2 regions of the Undibacterium sp. SXout20W genome follow, and region 2 is predicted to be linked to the other one. Evidence: riboswitches for the same ligand, from Rfam matches in the RefSeq annotation. Region 2 holds a riboswitch; the other holds the start of a gene.
The links. Region 2 has a riboswitch for thiamine pyrophosphate ahead of ACO0K1_RS00985 (TonB-dependent siderophore receptor). Riboswitches for the same ligand answer to the same signal wherever they lie in the genome.
Positions count from the first base shown of each region.

Region 1: linked by a shared signal. The riboswitch ahead of thiC (phosphomethylpyrimidine synthase ThiC) and the one ahead of ACO0K1_RS00985 (TonB-dependent siderophore receptor) in region 2 are both predicted to bind thiamine pyrophosphate.

Region 1 covers NZ_JBMPPH010000014.1:59,696-70,881, forward strand. Annotated here, with positions in the region: gene ACO0K1_RS09605 (valine--tRNA ligase) at 1-1,202, opposite strand, end outside; gene ACO0K1_RS09610 (tetratricopeptide repeat-containing diguanylate cyclase) at 1,473-3,563, shown strand; TPP riboswitch at 3,797-3,899, shown strand; gene thiC (phosphomethylpyrimidine synthase ThiC) at 3,994-5,907, shown strand; gene thiS (sulfur carrier protein ThiS) at 5,922-6,176, shown strand; gene ACO0K1_RS09625 (thiazole synthase) at 6,357-7,142, shown strand; gene thiD (bifunctional hydroxymethylpyrimidine kinase/phosphomethylpyrimidine kinase) at 7,142-7,936, shown strand; gene thiE (thiamine phosphate synthase) at 7,958-8,587, shown strand; gene ACO0K1_RS09640 (UvrD-helicase domain-containing protein) at 8,828-11,116, shown strand.
Region 2 covers NZ_JBMPPH010000001.1:189,898-201,083, reverse strand. Annotated here, with positions in the region: gene pal (peptidoglycan-associated lipoprotein Pal) at 1-288, shown strand, start outside; gene ybgF (tol-pal system protein YbgF) at 499-1,260, shown strand; tRNA gene ACO0K1_RS01015 (tRNA-Lys) at 1,332-1,407, shown strand; tRNA gene ACO0K1_RS01010 (tRNA-Lys) at 1,463-1,538, shown strand; gene ACO0K1_RS01005 (ABC transporter substrate-binding protein) at 1,996-2,991, shown strand; gene ACO0K1_RS01000 (ATP-binding protein) at 2,995-4,893, shown strand; gene ACO0K1_RS00995 (class I SAM-dependent methyltransferase) at 5,137-6,018, shown strand; gene ACO0K1_RS00990 (Ppx/GppA family phosphatase) at 6,154-7,611, shown strand; gene ACO0K1_RS00985 (TonB-dependent siderophore receptor) at 7,919-10,087, opposite strand; TPP riboswitch at 10,153-10,250, opposite strand; gene rarD (EamA family transporter RarD) at 10,408-11,186, opposite strand, start outside.

The DNA of each region.
Region 1 (11,186 bases), on a different contig from region 2:
TTGGTCCAGTTTTCTGGAACAAATTTGATTTCACCGTTGGCGACTTTTTCAAGTGCCACTTCAGCAATGGATTTTCCTGGGAAATGTGTTCCTTCAGGCGCTGGTTTGCTCATCGCCATAAACCACTGATCGGTCAGCATCGGTTCGATAATCGTATTTGTGCGGTCACCGCGTGGCACCATTAATTTATGCGGCTTTACTTCCGCCAGCAAACCTTGCGCATCTAAGTCGGCGATGATTTGTTTACGTGCAACAAAACGATCCATACCTTGATAGGCAACTGGTGCGTTGTCGTTAATTTTGGCGTCCAAAGTCATGATAGAAATCAATGGCAGAGCATGGCGCTGACCAACGGCATAATCGTTCAAGTCATGGGCTGGCGTAATTTTGACGCAGCCAGTTCCAAATTCTTTGTCAACATAACTATCCGCAATGATGGGGACTTCGCGATCGGTCAGCGGCAATTTCAACATCTTGCCAACAAGATGTACATAACGCTCGTCCGTCGGATCTACCGCAACCGCAACGTCACCAAGCAAAGTTTCTGGACGTGTAGTGGCGACGGTCAGATGACCACTGCCATCTGCAAACGGATAGCGGATATTCCACATGAAGCCGTCTTCTTCTTCCGACACCACTTCCAGATCAGAAACTGCCGTACCCAGCACCGGATCCCAGTGAACAAGACGCTTGCCTCGGTAGATCAATCCTTGTTCGACTAAGCGAACAAACACCTCAGTCACCGCTGTAGAGCGTTCAGCATCCATCGTGAAATATTCACGATCCCAGTCGGCTGACGCGCCCATACGGCGCATTTGACCGGTAATAGTGGAGCCGGATTTTTCTTTCCATTCCCAGACTTTTTCTAAAAATTTCTCACGACCAAGATCATGGCGCGATATTTTTTGCGCATCTAACTGGCGCTCAACCACGATTTGCGTCGCAATACCAGCGTGATCTGTACCAGGAATCCACGCCGTATTATGACCACGCATGCGGTAGTAACGGGTCAAACCATCCATGATCGTCTGATTGAATGCATGCCCCATGTGCAACGTTCCAGTGACATTTGGGGGTGGCAACAAGATAGAAAACGACGGTTTGCCATCGTCCATGCTGGCAGCAAAATAGCCGCGTTGTTCCCATTCAGAGCGCCATTGTTGCTCGATTGCTGCCGGTTCGAAAGACTTCGCTAGTTCCATGATGATCTGTTAGTTAGTGTGCTAAACCGTTGATTATAAATGACAGGGGGGGTATTGACGCCGCTATCGCCGGGCATTTAGGGTAAAAAGTACCGATAGCTGTGTATGTTTTGCTACTTTTTTAAAGGAAAAACTTGCATTTGCTGCCAATTTTTTCGCTTTGCGCATATAGTGTCAGGATGCAACTCGTAATTATCCTCGTCCAATAATTGCCTGATAATTGTTTAACAATTGCCCACAATTACCCAATTTAATGCCACATTGATAACTATGCTCAACCAAAAGTTGCGGTCTATCTTCCGTTTTGGCATGTATGCATTTCTAGGAATGCTGTTGCATGGGAATGTCGCGCTTGCCGCTGAAACGGCCGATGAGGCGGTCGCAAAAGAGCAAATAACGGCCATACAAACATTGGGCGACAGCGATAACACGGAAGCGTTGAAACGTCTGCTGAGTATTAAACAAAAGCAAACATCTGCGACGCCACTCCAGGTTCGCCTAGACACGGTCAAAGTACTGGTCGATCTTTACTATGACGCTGGAAAAATCAAATCCAGCACCGCCGCGATCAATGAATTTCTGACACTTGCAACAGCAGGAAACGATACTAACGGTATTGCTATTGCCCAGATCATGGCCATATACCAATTGATAGACGCGGGAAAACTGCAAGAAGCTTTAAATAAGCTTAATGGCATCAACGACAGCCTGGCGCCAACTGCATCTGCTGAAGTAAAAATGCGCCTCAATAGTGCTTTTGGTAGCGTCTATTTTTTACTTGGGAACTTTGATTCCTCACTCAAAAATTTTCTTGATGCGTTAAAACTCACCGATGATTTGGCGACACGCCAGCTTCAGAGCCGCATACAACGACTGGATGCCATCGCGAAGTTATATATTGCCATGAAGGATCCTATGAAGGCACTGGCAACCATTGATGAAGCCTTCAAAATTTCACCGTTAGCACGTGCACCAAAAACCTATGCATCATTGAACATCAGTCAAGGTATCGCCTACGCCAATTTAAAAGAAAATGAGAAATCGGTCAGCGCCTATGAAAATGCCCTGAAAATTTCGCAAGATGCAGGAATGCTCACCAGTGAAGTGATTTGCCTGATCAACATCAGCGATCACTATCTGATCGTGAACGACTATAAAAAAGCAGAGGATTTTGCCAGGCAGAGTCTGGCGCGTGCAGAGACCTTAGGAGATAAGCCATCCATTGACATTGCGAAGGTCAACCTGGGTCTTGCATTCGCTGGACAAGGACGGGTTGCGGCTGGCGTCGAGTTAGTCAATGGCGTAATCAATGCGTACATAGCATCGGGTCAGAAGACAGATGCCGAAGGGATTATCGGTGAGCTTGCGAATATGTATGAACGGGCTGGCATGTACAAAGAAGCCTTGGCGACGTTACGTCAGCAGCAAAAATTAAGTGACGAGTTATTCCGTTCAGATCGCTCCAAAACCGTGGCTCAATTGCAGGAACAATTTAATGCCAAGCAAAGGCAAAAGCAAATTGAATTACTGGGGAAAGAAAATGCCTTAAAGGATGCTGACATCCGCAATCATCACCTGCAGCAAGTCATCACGCTGCTTGGCGCCTTGGTGACAGTGATGGTCGGTATCTTCATTTTCTTGTTGTATCGCCGCGTCCAAAGAGCAAATCAAGAGTTGCGCGAAGCCAATACGCAGTTAGAGTTCCACGCAATCCATGATCCATTAACAGGTTTATACAACCGTCGTTCGTTTGTCGAACTCATGAAAACGCGGACAGCACAAGTTGAAGCAGACCGTCGCGAAGCGAGGGAGGGAAATCCTGATTGCCTGATCCTGCTCGACATCGATCACTTCAAGCAGATTAATGATACCTGGGGACATGCTGCCGGGGACGCAGTCTTGGCGCAGGTCGCACAACGTTTACGCAAAGCTGTCCGTGATACAGATATGGTGTTACGTTGGGGCGGCGAAGAATTTTTAGTTTATTCACCCAAATCCAATCCATCACAAGTGGCGGGTCTCGTAGAACGGGTGCTGCAATCGGTCGGTGAAACCAGTATTTCCGTTGGCGACCACGACATACAAGTCACGATGACAGCAGGTTTTATTTCTTTGCCATTTTCGGATATTCCTGAAGAAGACCTGAATTGGGAAAAAGCCTTACAGATTGCCGATATGGCCTTGTACCTTGGTAAAGCCAATGGACGAAACCGTGCGTACGGGGTCGCCAAAGTGTTGGTTGATGCGGCCTCCGCATTGCCATTTTTTGAAGAAGATCTGGCAGCAGCCGTGAGTTCGGGTATCGTGGAATTGATTGAAGTACAGGGTCCACCAAAACTTGAATTGCCACGATCCAAATAAAATAACGTAGCGCAGGTCACTCAGTCCGATCAGTCCGTCAGTAAGATCAGTACGTCATTTAGCAAATTAATCCTACCCACACAATGCAATCAGCGCCCCCGTTTTTGGTCGGACAGGTGCAATCCACGCGGTCAGTTTGAGCGACCCTTCTTCATTTTTTTTCTATGAACACCAAGTTGGTTATATAATGCCGCCACGACAGCAGTGATGTGAAAAATTCACGACTGCCAAGTAAACAATGCTAGGGGTCCTGATATCGAAGTTTGGTATCGGGTGAGAAATACCCTCGAACCTGATCTGGATAATGCCAGCGAAGGGAAGCCGCTAAAAATCGTGCCTGTGTCATTTCTTATTTCCCTGACATACGCGCATCGTATTTTTAACAACTCCTTTGCTGGCTCCATGCCAACAAGCAAAGGAGCCAAAATTAATGAATGCCAATCCCAAATTTCTGTCCGCCACGGCGACAGTTGACCAAGCCGCTATTGCGCCGCTGCCAAATTCTCGTAAAGTTTATGTACAAGGAAGTCGCCCCGACATCCGTGTGCCTATGCGTGAAATCAGTCAATCTGATACGCCAGCCTCTTTCGGTGCTGAAAAAAATCCCCCCATCTATGTCTATGATACGTCAGGGCCTTATACGGATCCCAATGTCAGTATTGATATTCGCTCTGGGTTAACCTCTGTACGCGGTGCCTGGATTGCGGAACGTAATGATACTGAGGAATTATCTGGCCCAAGCTCAACATACGGGCAAGAAAGGCTGAACGACCCGCAATTGGCTGAGTTGCGCTTTAATCTGAAGCGTTTGCCACGGCGCGCCAAAGCAGGCAAAAACGTCTCGCAAATGCACTATGCACGCCAGGGCATTATCACGCCAGAGATGGAGTACATTGCAATTCGCGAAAACCTACAACGCAAAGAATATTTAGCCAACTTAAAAGCCTCTGGTCCTATGGGACATAAGCTGGCAGAGATGATGGGTCGTCAACATCCGGGGCAATCATTTGGCGCATCCATACCGACAGAAATTACACCGGAATTTGTTCGCTCTGAAGTGGCACGCGGTCGCGCGATTATTCCGGCCAATATCAATCACCCAGAAGTTGAACCGATGATTATCGGCCGCAATTTTTTGGTCAAAATTAACGCCAATATCGGCAACTCCGCAGTGACCTCTTCTATCGGTGAAGAAGTCGAAAAAATGACATGGGCAATTCGATGGGGTGGCGATAACGTGATGGATTTGTCAACCGGCAAACACATCCATGAAACACGTGAATGGATCATTCGCAACTCCCCCGTACCTATCGGTACTGTGCCTATCTATCAAGCACTAGAAAAGGTCAACGGTAAAGCCGAAGATCTGACCTGGGAAATATTCAGAGACACATTAATTGAACAAGCGGAACAGGGAGTTGACTATTTTACGATCCATGCTGGCGTGCGTCTGCAATACGTGCCGCTGACAGCAAAACGCATGACTGGCATCGTTTCGCGTGGAGGTTCGATTATGGCGAAGTGGTGTTTAGCGCACCATAAGGAAAGCTTTTTATACGAACATTTCGAGGACATTTGCGAGATCATGAAGGCCTATGACGTGTCGTTCAGTCTGGGCGACGGTTTGCGCCCGGGGTCAATCTACGATGCCAACGATGAAGCGCAATTGGGTGAACTGAAAACCTTGGGGGAACTGACGCAAATCGCCTGGAAACACAACGTCCAAGTGATGATCGAAGGCCCTGGTCATGTACCGATGCACCTGATCAAAGAAAACATGGATCTGCAATTAGAGCAGTGTCACGAAGCGCCGTTTTATACGCTGGGACCATTGACGACCGATATTGCACCAGGTTACGACCACATCACGTCAGGCATTGGTGCCGCCCAAATCGGCTGGTATGGCACGGCGATGTTGTGCTACGTAACACCAAAAGAGCATCTGGGTTTGCCAAATAAAGTCGACGTTAAAGACGGCATCATCACCTACAAAATCGCGGCACACGCTGCCGATTTAGCAAAGGGACATCCGGGCGCACAAATTCGTGACAATGCCTTATCCAAAGCACGTTTTGAATTCCGCTGGGAAGACCAATTCAACATCGGCCTTGATCCAGATAAAGCACGCGAATTTCACGATGAAACTTTACCCAAAGATTCCGCCAAAGTGGCGCATTTTTGCTCGATGTGCGGTCCCCATTTTTGCTCCATGAAAATCACACAAGAAGTTCGTGAATATGCAGCGAATCAAGGAATTACAGAAATCGCAGCCTTAAAGCAAGGCATGCAAATTAAGGCGATAGAGTTTGTGAAAAACGGTGCTGAAATTTACCGCAAACAGTAATTGCTCCCATCAACATGGTTACAAATATCGCAAAACATATCGCTGAACATATCGCTGAACATATCGCTACGAACATTGAATTAAACGGTAGCGTTTATCAAGTCACGTCAGGGAACACGATTGACGATCTGATTGGCTTACTTGATCTACGCGAAAAAAATATCGCGGTGGCCGTGAATCGACAGATTATTCCTCGTAGTCAATGGGAAAGTCAGTCCTTACAAAGCAACGACAAGGTGGACGTGGTGCGTGCCATCGGCGGCGGTTAAGTCCAGCTGCAAATCAATGTCTGGATGTCGCCGTGTGACTGAAAGTTCCGATTGCACGGCGCAACCTATGCAATTGAAGCCTATGCAATTGAAGCCTACGCAATTGAAGCCTACGTAATCACAGCCTATGTAATCACAGCCTGTGTAATAGCAGTCAATGTATATGAAAAGGAATAAAAAATGCAAACCCCAGAAGGCCTCACCATTGCTGGAAAAACTTATCGCTCACGCCTATTGGTTGGCAGCGGAAAGTACAAAGATTTAGAACAAACCCGTCTGGCAACCGAAGCGTCCGGTGCTGAAATTATTACGGTCGCAATTCGTCGTGTCAATATTGGGCAAGACCCCAATGCACCAAGTCTACTCGATGTTGTTCCACCGTCAAAATATACGATTTTGCCAAATTCTGCTGGTTGTTATAACGCAGAAGACGCGGTTTATACATTGCAATTAGGTCGTGAACTATTGGGTGGACATAAGCTCTGCAAACTTGAAGTATTGGGCGATGAAAAAACCTTATTTCCGAATATGCCTGAGACCTTGAAGGCGGCAAAAATTTTGGTCAATGATGGCTTTGATGTGATGGTGTATTGCAGTGACGATCCTATCCAGGCGAAGATGTTAGAAGACATTGGTTGCGTCGCTGTGATGCCATTAGCGTCGTTGATCGGTTCTGGGATGGGAATTTTGAATCCATGGAACTTATCGCTGATCATTGAGCAAGCCAAGGTACCGGTGTTAGTGGATGCCGGTGTCGGCACCGCTTCCGATGCCGCCATCGCCATGGAGTTAGGCTGCGATGGCGTATTGATGAACACCGCCATTGCTGGCGCGCGTGATCCTATCCGCATGGCGCGGGCAATGGGTTTGGCGGTGGAGGCTGGACGAGATGCATTTTTAGCAGGACGCATGCCACGCAAGTTTGCCGCATCCCCGTCGTCACCAATGGCTGGGCGTATCGTTTAATGAAAACCAGACAACGTCCTTGCGTCTTAGTCTTTGCTGGTCACGATCCGAGCGGTGGAGCGGGCATTCAAGCTGATATTGAAGCAATCGCTGCGCAAGGTGCCCATGCCTTACCGGTGATTACCGCGCTCACTGTGCAGGACAATGATCATGCGTATGCCGTACATGCAGTGGACGCACAAATCATCTTACAACAAGCGATGACTTTGGTCGCTAAAATGCCCATTAGTGTCGTCAAGATTGGGATCGTTGCGCATAAAAAAAATGCTGCGGCGATTGCCAGTTTTATTCTTAAATTGCGCCAACAACAGTCTGATCTGCAAATCATCGTCGATCCTGTCCTTGGCAGTGGTCATGGTGATGCTTTGTCGCTCGATGATGCGGTGGCTGCGATCCAGCCTTTGCTGGCGGTCGCCACGCTCATCACACCTAATCTGCCAGAATTATCACGTCTGGCACCATCTTCTCAAGGCTACGTGGCACAAGCACAGCAACTACTGCAAGCCACTGCCTCAGATGTGTTGGTAAAAGGGGGGCATGGCACCGAAGATACAGTGAAGAACATCTGGTACCAGCGCCAGCAGTTGCAAGCATCAAAAGAATGGTTATGGCCGAGGCTGGCGGGAGAATTTCATGGCAGCGGTTGCACCCTCGCCTCTGCCATCGCTGGCCGCCTGGCCGTAGGTGAATCATTGGCGAACGCCTTGGATCACGCGCAAAAATATACCCAACAATGTCTGGAGCAGGCCTACGCAATTGCTGTTGGTCAGCTCATTCCACAACGACATATTTAATACATCCATAAATTCAATGCTATGACAATCAACAACTTACGTGGGCTGTACATTGTTACCCCTGATTGGGATGATACAGAGAAGCTCATCCTTGTGACCGGGCAGGCACTCAAAGGTGGTGCTAACATCGTTCAGTATCGCCACAAAACGGCAAACAACGATCTGCGCAGACAGCAAGCACGGTCTTTGCAAGCACTATGCCGTGACTATCAAAAACCTTTCATCATTAACGATCATCTGGATTTATTTTTGGAACTTGATGCGGATGGCTTGCATGTGGGCGGTCTGGATATCTCGGTGGCGCAGGCACGCAGCGCTATTGGCGCTAATAAAATCTTAGGCGCCTCCTGTTATGGCGACATCGAGCTGGCACGCAACGCGGTCAGCTGCGGTGCAAGTTATATCGCGTTTGGCGGATTTTATCCGTCACGAATAAAAAAATATGCGGTAACAACGGCATCGACAATCGTGTCCGATGCAGGCGCGCAATTTCAATTACCAAAAGTCGTCATTGGTGGAATGACTTTAGAAAATTGTCGGCCGCTGGTGCAACATGGCGCAGAAATGGTCGCAGTGATCAGTAGCGTATATATGGCAGATGATCCGCAGAGAGCCGCACAAGAATTTTCAGCCTTGTTTTTAGAGCCATGACAGTCCAAGTTCACAAAACCTTGCCAGCGATATCAGATAAGCAGCGAACCACCGGATAGGATCACAAAGTATCTTATTGACAATTAATCGATGTCAATCAGGTAATGCAGGCAGAGCAATTTTGCAATGACGACAAGCGCAACGTCGTCGCTCGTAACAACATCGATACTACATCGATAACTACATCGATCACAGCACCGATAACAGCCCAGCGGCAGCGCACTCCCGTATAATCGAGGTATGCAAAATTTACTCCATAACTTAAATCCCGAGCAGCTTGCCGCTGTGACTCTGCCAGCGCAGTCAGCGCTGATTTTGGCTGGTGCTGGCTCTGGCAAAACAAGGGTGCTGACCACCCGTATTGCGTGGCTCATACAAACGGGGCAAGTATCGCCTGGCGGTATTTTGGCGGTGACGTTTACCAATAAAGCCGCTAAAGAGATGATGTCGCGTCTCTCGGCGATGTTGCCGATCAATACACGCGGCATGTGGATAGGCACGTTTCATGGCTTATGCAACCGCCTGCTGCGCGCCCACCACCGCGATGCGGGTTTGCCGCAGACGTTTCAAATTTTAGATTCCGGCGATCAACTGTCGTTTATTAAACGCTTATTGAAAGCGAACAATATTGACGATGAGAAATTTCCACCTAAGACCCTGATGTATTTCATTAATAGCGCCAAAGATCAGGGATTACGCGCGGCCCAGGTCGATGCCTACGATGATTTCAATCGCAAGATGGTGGGCTTATATGATCTGTACGATGCCCAATGCCAACGCGAAGGAGTAGTCGATTTTGCAGAGTTATTGCTGCGGACTTATGAATTATTAAGCCGTAATCAGCCCTTGCGTGAGCACTATCAGGAACGCTTCCGCCATGTATTGGTTGATGAGTTTCAAGATACCAACGATTTGCAATACAAATGGCTAAAACTCATGGCGGGTGCTGGCAACCGCCGCGCCGGTGCAGTGTTTGCAGTCGGTGATGACGATCAAAGTATTTACGCGTTCCGTGGCGCAAATGTTGGCAATATGTCGGCATTTGAGCGTGAATTTGAAGTTAAAAATCTGATTAAGCTGGAACAAAATTATCGTTCCCATGGCCATATCTTAGATAGCGCCAACATCCTGATTGCCAATAACAGCAAGCGTCTCGGCAAGAATCTTCGTACTGATGCAGGGCATGGCGAATTAGTCAGAGTCATGGAAGCCAGTAGCGATATTCAAGAGGCCAACTGGATCATCGAAGAAGCAAAGAATTTGATACGCGAAGGTTCTTTGCGTAGTGAAATCGCGATTTTGTATCGGTCAAACGCACAATCACGCGTCATTGAACATGCGCTGTTCACGGCAAACATTCCATATCGTGTGTACGGCGGACAACGCTTCTTTGAACGTGCCGAAATCAAACATGCGATTGCGTATTTGCAACTGATGGACAATCCACATAATGATTCGGCTTTTTTACGTGTCGTGAATTTTCCAACACGTGGTATCGGCGCCAGATCGATTGAACAGCTACAAGATGCAGCAAAGCAACAAGGAAGCTCATTGTATGCAGCGGTTCGTCATGTCGGCGGCAAAGCTGGGGCATCGCTCGCTAATTTTGTGAAATTAATTGAAGGTGCACGCTTCGAAACACAAAATTTGCCGTTGCCAGAAATGGTCAAAATCGTTCTCGATCTGAGCACGCTGATGACACATTATCAAACTGAAAAAGAAGGCGCTGACCGTATAGAAAACTTGGAACAATTGGTCAATGCAGCAACCTTATTTGTGTCAGAAGAAGGCTTTGGCAAAGAAGCGCCCGCATTTAGCGGCCCCGCCAGTAGTGCGGCAGTTTTGTTAGATAACGGTGATGGCACAACCATCATCGATGCTGATGCAGCGCTACCAACGTTGATGTCGCCGCTCTCCGCATTTTTATCACATGCCTCGTTGGAAGCGGGCGATAATCAGGCGCAGGCTGGACAAGACGCGATGCAATTAATGACCGTGCATTCGGCCAAAGGTCTGGAATTTGATGCGGTGTTTATCACAGGCTTGGAAGAAGGCCTGTTCCCCCATGAAAATAGCGCGCAAGAAGAATCTGGCGTTGAAGAAGAGCGACGATTGATGTATGTCGCGATCACACGTGCACGTCAGCGTTTGTACCTCAGTTTCTCGCAAACCCGAATGTTGCATGGACAAACCCGCTACAACATGCGTTCACGCTTTTTTGATGAATTGCCAGAAAACTCATTGAAATGGCTGTCACCTAAAATCCAACCTAGCTGGTTTGGTCAAAGCAAAAAATCAGCATGGGATGACGCACCGATTGATGAATCCAATCGGATCGCACAACAAATCACCAAGCAAAGTTCGGCGATGACATGGCGTATCGGCCAAGGTGTGATGCATCCTAAGTTTGGTGAGGGGGTGATTGTAAATATTGAAGGCAGCGGACCGAACGCCAGAGCACATATTAATTTTGGACAATTCGGCATGAAATTACTCGATTTGAGCGTTGCTAAGCTGGAAAAAATTTAACGCAAAAAGGCTCTTTTGACGCCTGTGTAACGTTACGCAGGCAATCACTGTGCTTTGTAAGTGTTCGCAG
Region 2 (11,186 bases):
GTGAAAGACGATTATAAATCTGTGGTTGAAAATCATTCCAAATATTTGGTGAACAATAAAACTCGTAAGATTCTGATCCAAGGCAACACGGATGAACGCGGTGGCAGTGAGTACAATCTGGCGTTGGGACAAAAACGCGCTGAAGCAGTCCGTAAATCGATGAGTTTGTTAGGTGTGCCTGAGTCACAAATCGAAGCCGTTTCTCTTGGTAAAGAAAAGCCAAAAGCGACTGGACATGATGAAGCTTCTTGGGCTGAAAACCGTCGTGCAGATGTCGTTTATCAATAATTGTTGTGTTTGACTGAGTTATAGAACAGATAGTCTGTATTGAGATTGTCACGCGCCGGTTTCCATCAATGGGCCGGCGTCTTTCTATCGCAGACTTCAAAATTTACACTGCTATCCTGACCGTTTGACGAAAACTAAATTTGTCCGGAATTGTCGCTATGTAGTCCTGCCGGGGGGGCATTCCCTTCGGCCTTATTAAAATTGATCGCCATGAAACTTATCTCTTTCCGTACCACCATTCTCGTTGCTGCAATGATGGCAGCGTTAGCACCAGGTTTGGCTTCAGCCGGCATTTTTGATGATGATGAAGCACGTAAAGCCATCTTGGATTTACGCGCCAAATTGGATGCGGTCAATGTTCGTGTGGATAAAACTAACGACGCTAAAGCAGATAAAAGTACCGCATTAGATTTAGCCAATGAAAATGAGCAGTTACGTGGGGAAATTGCGAAATTGCGTGGACAAATTGAAGTTTTAGCAAACGACATTGCTAATACCCAGCGGCGTCAGCAAGATTTTTATGTCGATCTGGATAGTCGTATTCGGAAAATTGAACCGAAGCGGATGACGATCGATGGAAAAGAGGCAGTAGTTGAGGTGAGTGAGCAACGTGCGTTTGATAATGCGATGGCCCTGTTTAAGGATGGCGACTACAAAAATGCAGCGCCGGCATTCTCTAGTTTTATCGCCGCATATCCGCAATCCGCTTATCAAGGATCGGCGCAGTATTGGCTTGGTAATTCATTTTATGCTCAGCGTGACTGTAAGAGTTCGATAGCGGCGATGCAGCAGCTCGTCAAAACCTATCCCGATCACCCAAAAGCGCCGGATGCAATGCTCAATATCGCTGGTTGCTACACCGAGCTTAAAGATAAGTCTGCCAGCAAGAAAACGCTTGAAGCCTTGGTCAATCAATATCCTGGTACGGAAGCCGCACAGGCAGCCAAGAGTCGCTTAAGCTCGCTGAAGTAACAGGCATAAGGATTTAATCCTGAAGCAGGGATTGACAGAGGGTCTGAAACGCCATATAATTTCGGTCTTTCGGGTCGTTAGCTCAGCTGGTAGAGCAGCGGACTTTTAATCCGTTGGTCGCAGGTTCGAATCCCGCACGGCCTACCACGAATACAAAATAAGCTTAAGTTGCGACTAAGTTTTTAGATTTTTAGCAGGTTTTGGGTCGTTAGCTCAGCTGGTAGAGCAGCGGACTTTTAATCCGTTGGTCGCAGGTTCGAATCCCGCACGGCCTACCAAAACAAAAGCAAAAAGCCAATCCGTACGGGTTGGCTTTTTGCTTTTGTTTTCAATTTTTTTTCCAATTTTTTCTGAAGCTACCCTCTAAATCATCTAAATAATCTAAATGAGTCATTGCTGCACGACAGCCTTGTGAGTTGCAAACTTGTGCTTGAAATTATTTGTTTATTTGGTATTGTTATAACTCAGGCTGTCACTCAGGCTGTAATTCAGGCTGTAATTCAGGCTATAACTCAGCTGATAACTTAGTACATACCCAAAAAACTTCCAGAATCGAGACTGGTGAATAATATATGCCGAATGGTGCTACTCGCTTTTTGCTCAGGGCATTTGTTCATTATTTACGCCATTTTGTGATTTTTAAATGAACTGTATGCTGTTCTTGATTTGAAACACTCTGCTCACTTTGCTACCGTATTTTCTTCGTTTTATGTTGTTTGATGATGGAGTTAATGTATGCGGGTTGTCGCTGCTCTCACTTTTTGTTTCTTCTATTGTTTCTTTGTTTTAAGTGCTTGCGATCAGCCACAGCCGGCTGCGCAGGCGGTTGAAACCGTTAAATTAGCCTACACCAATCAGCCGCAGAGTGCCTTAATACAGATTGCCCTTGATCAGGGATTTTTTCAAAAAGAGGGCTTGCGCATCGATGCCACGCCTTATGATTTAGGCAAACTTGCCATGGAATCGATGTTAAAAGGTAATAATGACATCGCAACGGTGGCTGAGACGCCAATCATGTACCACGTTATGAATGGTGGCGACATTTCCATCTTCGCTAACGTGGTTACTGCGAATACAAATAATGGCGTGGTAGCGAGAAGAGATGCGGGTATCGATCGTCCAGAGGATTTGAAAGGAAAACGCATCGGCTACCCCAAAGGAACGTCAGCAGAGTTTTTTTTGAGTACCATTTTGACGGCCCATGGATTGCAGATGCGTGACATTGAAGCAGTAAATTTGCAGCCCAATGAAATGCAACAAGCGATTGTCGAAGCGCGTGTAGATGCGCTCTCGATCTGGAACTACAGATTGAGTTTAATTGCAGATACGTTGGGCTATAACGGCGTCGTATTTTCGGATAAGGAGTTATACACCGAATCTTATAATCTCGTGTCACAACCTGATTACGTCAAAGCGCATCCTTTGGTCATTAAATTGCTTTTGCGCGCCTTATTGAGAGCGGAAGAGTTCAATCTAAATCATCCGGGTGAGGCGCAAGAAATTATGTCACGCAGAACAGGCGTGCCATTGGCATTAGTAAAGAAAGTATGGCCAGAATTTAAGTTTAAGCTGTCTTTGGCACCCTCACTGCTTATCACATTGGACGATGAGGCGCGTTGGGCAGAGCAGAATCAATTGGTGAAACCAAACAAGGAGCCAGATTTTCTAGCGCATATCTATTTTGATGCGCTCAAAGAAGTTAAACCCGACGCAGTCAAAATCAGGTCGTAGTCTATGCGAATCTTGTCTCGTTTGCGCTTTGCTTCTATTTTTTTGCTAATCGGCCTCGCGCTTGCGTTGGCATTGCTTGGCTTTTCAGTATCACGTTACAACACCGTCAAGCAATACAATTTGATGCTTTGGAATTTGCATGCAATTGTTTCCGACAGAGCTTTTCAGCGAGATCAATATTTCTTATTCAAACAAACCGCAACAAAAAAACTGTGGTCACAACGTCAGGAGAAATTTATTTCTCTGGTGATGAAAATTCGCTCTGAAAGTTTGCGTGAAAGTGACCAGGAAAAGCTTCAGGACTTAATTGAAAAGCTGAATGACAGCGAGATCATTTTTCAACGTATTTTTGTATTGAATGGAAGTCGAAGTAGTGCCGCCAGCTCATGGTTGGAAGCGGATCATCAATTTGAGATTCGCTTAGTGAGTCAGATGTTATTAAAAGATGTTGCTGTTTCAGATCTCATTGATGAATTGCAAGTCGCTAGCGAAAAACATGTTGATTCGGCGTATCAGCAATTGATGTTCAGTCTTTCTATTGGCATTTTGATCTTAGTGGCGTTGGCTATTTTTACGCTTAGATTTACCGCTATTTTGTTGCGTGACCGCCTTCAAACCTTGCATCAAGGTGCAACCGTAATCGCTGGTGGTCGTCTTGATTTTCGACTTGATGTCGAGGGCGGTGATGAATTAAGTGAATTGGCGCAAGCGATTAACGCGATGACCGCAGATTTGCAGGCGGTTAAGGCATCCTGGGAGGCTGAACTCGATTTAAGAAAGAATATCGAGCTCGAGTTGCGACGGAATGATGCCTTATTGAAATCGTCCGCCCGTATCGCCGGTGTCGGCGCCTGGGAGTTGAATTTTAAAACGCAAGAAGTGCAGTGGTCGGAACAAAGTTGCGTCATCTACCAGATGCCAGAGGGATCGCAACCGACCTTTGACGAAATTATGCGTTTCTTTACACCAGAAGCTCGTCCTGTTATTGAAAACAAGATTGGCCATATGATTGCGACCGGCGAATCATTTGATCTCGAACTTGAAGTAAATACGCTAACCAGGAAATTAATTTTTGTACGCTTTTTAGGGCAGATAGAGTACGGTTCGGAGGGTGAGGCGAGGATGATTGCGACACTGCAAGATGTTACAGAGCAACGCGTAATGGATCGCATTAAATCTGAATTTATATCGATGGTAAGTCACGAATTACGCACCCCTTTGACGTCGGTCCGTGGTTCATTGAGCTTATTAGAAAGTGAAGTGCTAGGACGCCTCGAAGAAAAGCCCAAAAAATTGGTTGTGGTAGCGCATAGGAATGCCGTTCGATTGATTGGTCTCGTCAATGATATTTTGGATATCAATAAACTGGCGTCTGGTGCGATGATCATGGATATGCAAAAACATGATTTGATTCCTCTCATTTTGCAGGTAATAGAAAACAATGCAGGATATGCCCGTGAGTACCTCATCGAACTAGAATTTATTTCGACGTTGCGTAGCGCAATTGTTGACGTAGATGCAGGGCGCCTAATGCAGATCCTGACCAATTTGATTTCGAATGCGGTTAAATTTTCTGGCGAGCCACCATTGGTAAGAATACTGCTTGATCAATTTGGCGAGTACTATCAGATTAGCGTCGTCGACACAGGACCAGGGATTTCAGAACAATTCAAGAAAAAAATCTTTGGACAGTTTGCCCAGGAAAATAGCTCGAACACCAGAATCAATGGTGGCAGCGGCTTAGGCTTACATATCAGTAAAAATTTAATCGAAAAAATGCACGGTAGTATCGGCTTTGATAGCCAAATCGATATTGGTACGACCTTCTGGATCAGGCTTGTAATGGTAAAGTCGCAACAGGCCACAAATACACCACAAACGAACGGGGCTATTGAAGCTTAATTCCTTGATAGGTAAAGGCACTCATACGCTAGCGGACTTAAGTTGACTCAGGCATCTAAATTACGGATAATTGGCATTCGAATTGGCGCAGCAGAGAGACGTGACGGAGGCCGATTGTTCACTCTTTTTGAAATGGCTCGATATGTCAGCCATGGCCTATGAAATGAAGGACGCAGGTGTCAGCCTGTGTCCTTTTTTGTTTCCGCACTGATTCACCATTCAAATATGACTGAGCACCGTAACATGAAAAAAAACTCTTCAAAGAAGCTGCCGCCAGCGGCGCAACCCACGCCGGAAAAACACGAAATACGGCCTGGACAATCTGTTGAGTTGCTCAAGGAATTGCATATCCTGACACGTGACGGTAAATTGAATCAGGATAGCCGCCGCAAACTGAAGCAGGTCTACCATCTATATCAGTTCATTGAACCATTGTTACTTAAATTGCAAGAATCGCATGCGGATATTAGCCTGGTCGATCATGGCGCTGGTAAATCTTATCTTGGTTTTATTTTGTACGATTTGTTTTTTAAATCAGCGCAAGCACAGAGCAAAGCACATATATACGGTATAGAAACGCGCGATGAATTGGTCAAAAAATCAACTGAACTTGCTCAGCGCCTCGATTTTCCAGGAATGTCGTTTCTCAATTTATCGGTGGCTGAGTCGACTGATTCTAAACAATTGCCATCGCACATCGACATCGTGACGGCATTGCATGCCTGTGATACAGCAACGGATGATGCCATTCAATTTGCATTGAAGAAGAAAGCCAGGTTCATGGTACTGGTGCCATGCTGCCAAGCGGAGGTGGCATCGGCGTTACGTAAAAATAAAGGCGATGCGGTTCGTAATAATCCCTTATCTGAAATGTGGCGACATCCGATTCATACGCGCGAATTTGGCAGTCAAATTACGAATGTCTTACGCTGCCTGCAGTTAGAAGCCCATGGTTATCAGGTGACGGTAACTGAGTTAGTTGGTTGGGAGCATTCGATGAAAAATGAACTCATCATTGCGGAATATAAAGGCACACCTGCTAAGCGTCCGGCAGAGCGGTTGACTGAAATATTAGGTACCACTGGTCTGGATGGTATGCGTGAGCGGTTTTTTGTGCCACATTGAGACATAATTGACTGGTACGGTAAAGAAGAACGACCTGATAGAAAGTGATCGTCATTGCAATGTCATAAAAAATGATTAGTATCATTTTTCTGTCTTAAAAATATTGACTGGTATCACCTTAAAAGGATAGCAAACATGCTGGCCGCAGTTGACTTGGGATCGAATAGTTTTCGGATGCATATTGCTCGCCATGAAGGCGATGCGATTCGCGTTGTTAAAAGCGCGCGCGAACCGATCAGATTGGCCGCTGGACTTGATGCGAACGGCAACCTCACACCAGAGGCGATGCAGAGTGCAATTGATTGCCTGAGTCGTTTTCGCGAGGTTCTGAATGCTTACCCTGTGGATAATTTACGCGTAGTTGCTACAAATACAATTCGTATTGCAAAGAATGCAGCCATTCTATTGCCGCTAGCGGAAGCAGCAATCGGGCATCCGATTGACGTAATTTCAGGTGAGGAAGAAGGTCGTCTGATCTACATGGGCGTGTCGAATGCGGTGGCTGTTCCAGGTGAGCGACGTTTGGTCATGGATATCGGCGGCGGTTCGACTGAAGTTATTTTGGGACGCGGCCACGAAATTGTCAAAGTCGAATCATTTAGCATTGGCACGGTAAGAACCAGTGCGAACTTTTTCCCTGATGGGCGCCTGACTGATGCTGCTTTTGAGGCGGCAATTTTGTCGGCACGTTCGATGTTTGAAGACTCTTCGCCACCTTATCAGCCGCAACACTGGCGCAAAGCGTACGGGTCGTCAGGGACGATGAGGGCGATCGCTGATGCCATTATCAAAGGTGGCTTGGGTGATGGGAAAATCACCATGGTCAGTTTGAATGCACTCAAACAATATTGCGTTCAGTGCGGCAAGATCAGTGATCTTGAACTCAGTGGTATTAAGCCTGAGCGTGTGGCGATGGTCGTAGGGGGGTTAGCAATTCTCATTGGTCTGATGACCGAATTTAATATTGAAGTGTTGATTCCGATTGAGGCAGGTTTGCGCATGGGCGTGATGTGGGATCTGTATTTGCGTGCTACGAAACGTGACCGTCGTGAAGTCTCAGTGCAAAAAGTCGCCAGCGTCTTTAACGTCGATGCATCACGCGCTAATCGTGTAGTGGATATGGTGAAATCCTTATACCAACAGCTGAAGCCAGCGTCCGATACCTACATGCGCTTATTGTTATGGAGCGCACGGCTGCACGAAGTTGGGATGGCAATTTCTCACACTGGTTACCATAAACACGGTTCCTATATGATAGAAAACGCTGATATGGCGGGTTTTACGACCAGTGAGCAGCGCATCATGAGCAAGCTGATTCTGAGCCAAAAAGGCAATTTGCGTAAATTGGGCGAGGCCTTGGTAGACCCCGATTTCGCCAAAGCCGTATTAGCGTTGCGACTTTCTGTCATGCTGATGCACTCTCGTGCCGAAATCGACTATGAAGATATACGGTTAAAAATGAAGCGTAGTGTTGAATTAGAAATGCGACGTGACTGGGTGACGGTGCATCCGACGGTCGCTTACTGGTTGCAAAAAGAAATTGAATCCTGGCGCGAAATTGGCGTTGATTTTTTAGTCAGGGCGAACGTTTAGCAGACTGCTTCGATAAGAAAAAAAAGGAATTCAGCCCTCTGAATTCCTTTTTTTTAGCATTGAGAATGTACGTTGAGAATGTACGTTGAGATTGTACGTTGAGAATGTAAGGCTTGTTAAAAATCCGTGTTGAAACTCGCTGCGTTCAGACAAAAAAAGCTTCTTTTTTCATTTTCCACGGTGAATAAATTGCTGTGTTTAAAGTGTTGAATAAGGTGTTGAATAAAGTGGTGAAAGTCAAAAGTGATATTGCCGTAGAGTCGGCGTTTGAATCTGGCGGGTGCTACCCGCCAACATAGAAACCAAATCAAAAATCAAATTGCGCCGACAGTTTATATAGCCGTGCCGCTCCCGGGAATAAATAACCGCCCAGCTTTTGCGTCGCATCGCGCCAGTAGAATTTATTCAGGACATTGTCGACATTAAAACGAATGGTCGTTGTCGTATTGCCGACGCGGGTAAGGTAACGTGCACCGACGTTATAGACTTGGTATCCGGGCACAATGACGGCGTTATCCGGCGTGTATGCTTTGTTACCTGAATACTGCCAACTGGCGTTCAGATTTAAGCCTTTAAGATCAGCAACGGCATAGTCAGCATAGATCGTGGTTTTTAGTTTTGGAACGTCCAGTACCCGTTTGCCATCCTGCGTGATGTCGCCCGTATCTTGTTGAATAGCGTCTAGCGCAGTCATGCTCGCACCCAGACTCAGTTGACTTGTGATTTTTCCCAGTGCTGTTAGTTCCAAGCCAGTATGTTGTGCCGTACCGTTCTTTACATAGTTATTATCAACGTCAATATAAACCAGTGGCTTTTGAATTCGGAATAACGCTGCGCTTACGCTCAGATCACGATTGAGATCCGATTTAACGCCAAATTCAATCTGCTTAGATCTGGCTGGATCGAGCATTTGATTTTGATTATTCGTCCCAAAAGGCGCAACCGTACCGTGTTCCAAGCCTTGGGCAAATGATGTGTAAAGTGAGGTGTTTTGCGCAGGCTTGTAGACCAGTGCAAGATTTGAAACCCAATAACTATGTTGATAGCCGTCCACGCCGAGTTGGGTACGATCGATATGAAGACGGCGAATGCCGGCGTGAAGTGTCCATGCTTCATTAAGACTCATCGCATCTTGCACGAATGCAGACCACTCTTTATCAGTTCTTTGTAGTGATACTGCACCAGTGGTATTACTAGATTGACCAACCGCAATTGGATGAAAGATATTGTTGGTGCCGACCAGATCGTAAACATAAGCACCAAAAAAGTCCTTACGCTGAGAATCGCTGAGACCTGTGGCGAATTGGTGCTCAAAACTGCCGGTACTGAATTTACCACTCAACAATGCCTGGCTACCCCACGATGACTTGGCCTCGCCGACACTTTGGTAATCATAGACATCATAATCGCCGTTCGCGCAGTAGCCGGATGGAATATTTCCCGAAGTACAGCCATACGGAAATGCCGTGTAGTCGTTGCGTTTAAATTCATGCTTGTTGATGGCAACGCTGGCAGTCCATGCGTTGTCGAGTTTGTACTCATAACGCACACCGATATTGCTATCAATAGTATCGACCGGTTTTGACCAAGGTTGATTGTTCAGCATCATGTCTGCAGTAATACCTTTCGGTAAATCTGTGCCATTGAATAACTGAAAACCAGGCGCTGAAATTTGTGCACGGTGTTGATAGTCAGCATCAAATTCCAACAATGATTGTGTCGATAAGTGCCAGTCAAATGCACCCGAAATGAATTGGCGATTGCCATTAGCGCCGATCACATAAGAACGAAGACGTTCTTCCGCTACATTAATCCGATAGCCAAATTGCTTATCATTCGACAAGCCGCCCAGATCCACTGCGCCATATAAGGTGCCGCGTTCAGAAATACTGGTTGTAATGCTGCGCAGGTCGTTGTTTGTTGGGCGTTTTGTCACATAGTTGATAATACCGCCGGGTGTTGCAAAGCCAGACTGAAAGCCCGATATTCCTTTCAGGACTTCGACGGTTTCCTTATTTTCAAGAGGGATCGGTGCATCACCTGGAATCGCAAAACCGTCTTTACGATAGCTATATTCGTTATCCAGTTGAAAGCCGCGGATTGAAAATTGCTCAGCGTAACCGACCGCATTGTAGGCATCATTGACACTGGCATCGTATTTCATGACGTCAGTGGTTAAACGGATTTGCAGGTCTTGTAGTTGTTGGGTTGTCCAGGCATTCACCGAAAACGGTGTGTCGACGAGTTTTTCTTCGATAAAACCAGCGGCTTTGGTAAAAGCGGCTTTTTCAGTGGTTTTATTGCCAGTGACGACAACTTCTTGTAAGGCTTGTGTTGGATTTTGCAAGCCATTGTCTGGATCTGCGGCGGCATGGGCGGCTGACATGCAAATTAGGTGCGTGATTGCAGCGGCGATGAGGAGCGGCTGAAATTTCAGAAAAAAACGATGGGATTGTTGTTGGCTTTGATGTGTCATGGTTTGCTCTTTGTGCGCATCGTGAAATGGCAGCGAGGGAGCAAACAAAGCATGAACGGAATAAAGGCGTGGACTTTGCGCTTCCCTTCGCTGGCATTATCCAGATCAGGTTCAAGGGACTCTCTCACCCGGAAACATCGTTCCAGGACCCCTAGCGAAGGCTCTACTTTACCATGAAACCCAAAATCAGGTTTTTGGAGTGTGCACGGATTGACACAATGTGTGGTTTTTATTAAAAAAATACCCCTGGGGAGTATATTTTAACCTCATTTATTAGTAAGGATGTAATGGCCTAAAAATGCCGATACTCCCTGTTTGTTTTAAGGTTGTTGCTTAAAAGAGCTGAAATTCATCCACAGACTTTCGCCCGAATAGATGATCAAAGCAACCCATATCGCAACAAAGCCGATCAATCGATGGGCGTCTAATGTTTCATTGAACATCCATACTCCCAACAAAAGTTGTACCAATGGTGCGATGTATTGCAATAAACCCAGCGTCGTCATCGGAATGCGCCTTGCACCGGCGGCAAACATCAATAACGGAATAGCGGTGATCGGCCCGCTCAAGGCGAGCAATATTTTGACATCAACACCTGTCGTAATTAGCGCGTTTTGTCCATGGTAGGTGAGCCAGGACAAATAGCCGAACGCGAATGGAAAGAAAATGGCCGTCTCTAGCGACAATCCTTCCAGTGCGCCAAGTGCTGCTGTCTTTCTTAGTAGGCCATATGTGCCAAAGGTGCTAGCGAGAGCCAGGCCTATCCATGGCAAATGTCCGGTCTGGAACGTCATCCATGCGACGCCGAAGGCGGCGCATGCAATTGCTGCCCACTGTCCATTTCGCAGTCTTTCTTTCAGTAAAACTGCACCGATTAGAATGTTGACCAAGGGGGTCATGAAGTAACCCAAGCTGGCATCGATCACTTTGCCATCATTGACTGCCCAGATGTAGATAAACCAGTTAGCCGATAATAACAACGCGCTGATCGTAAAACTGGCGATGAGCTTCGGTTGGCGTCGTACGCTTGCAAGCCATCCCCATTGCTTACGCCAGCTCAGAACGATAACCAGAAATAATAGCGACCACAACATTCGGT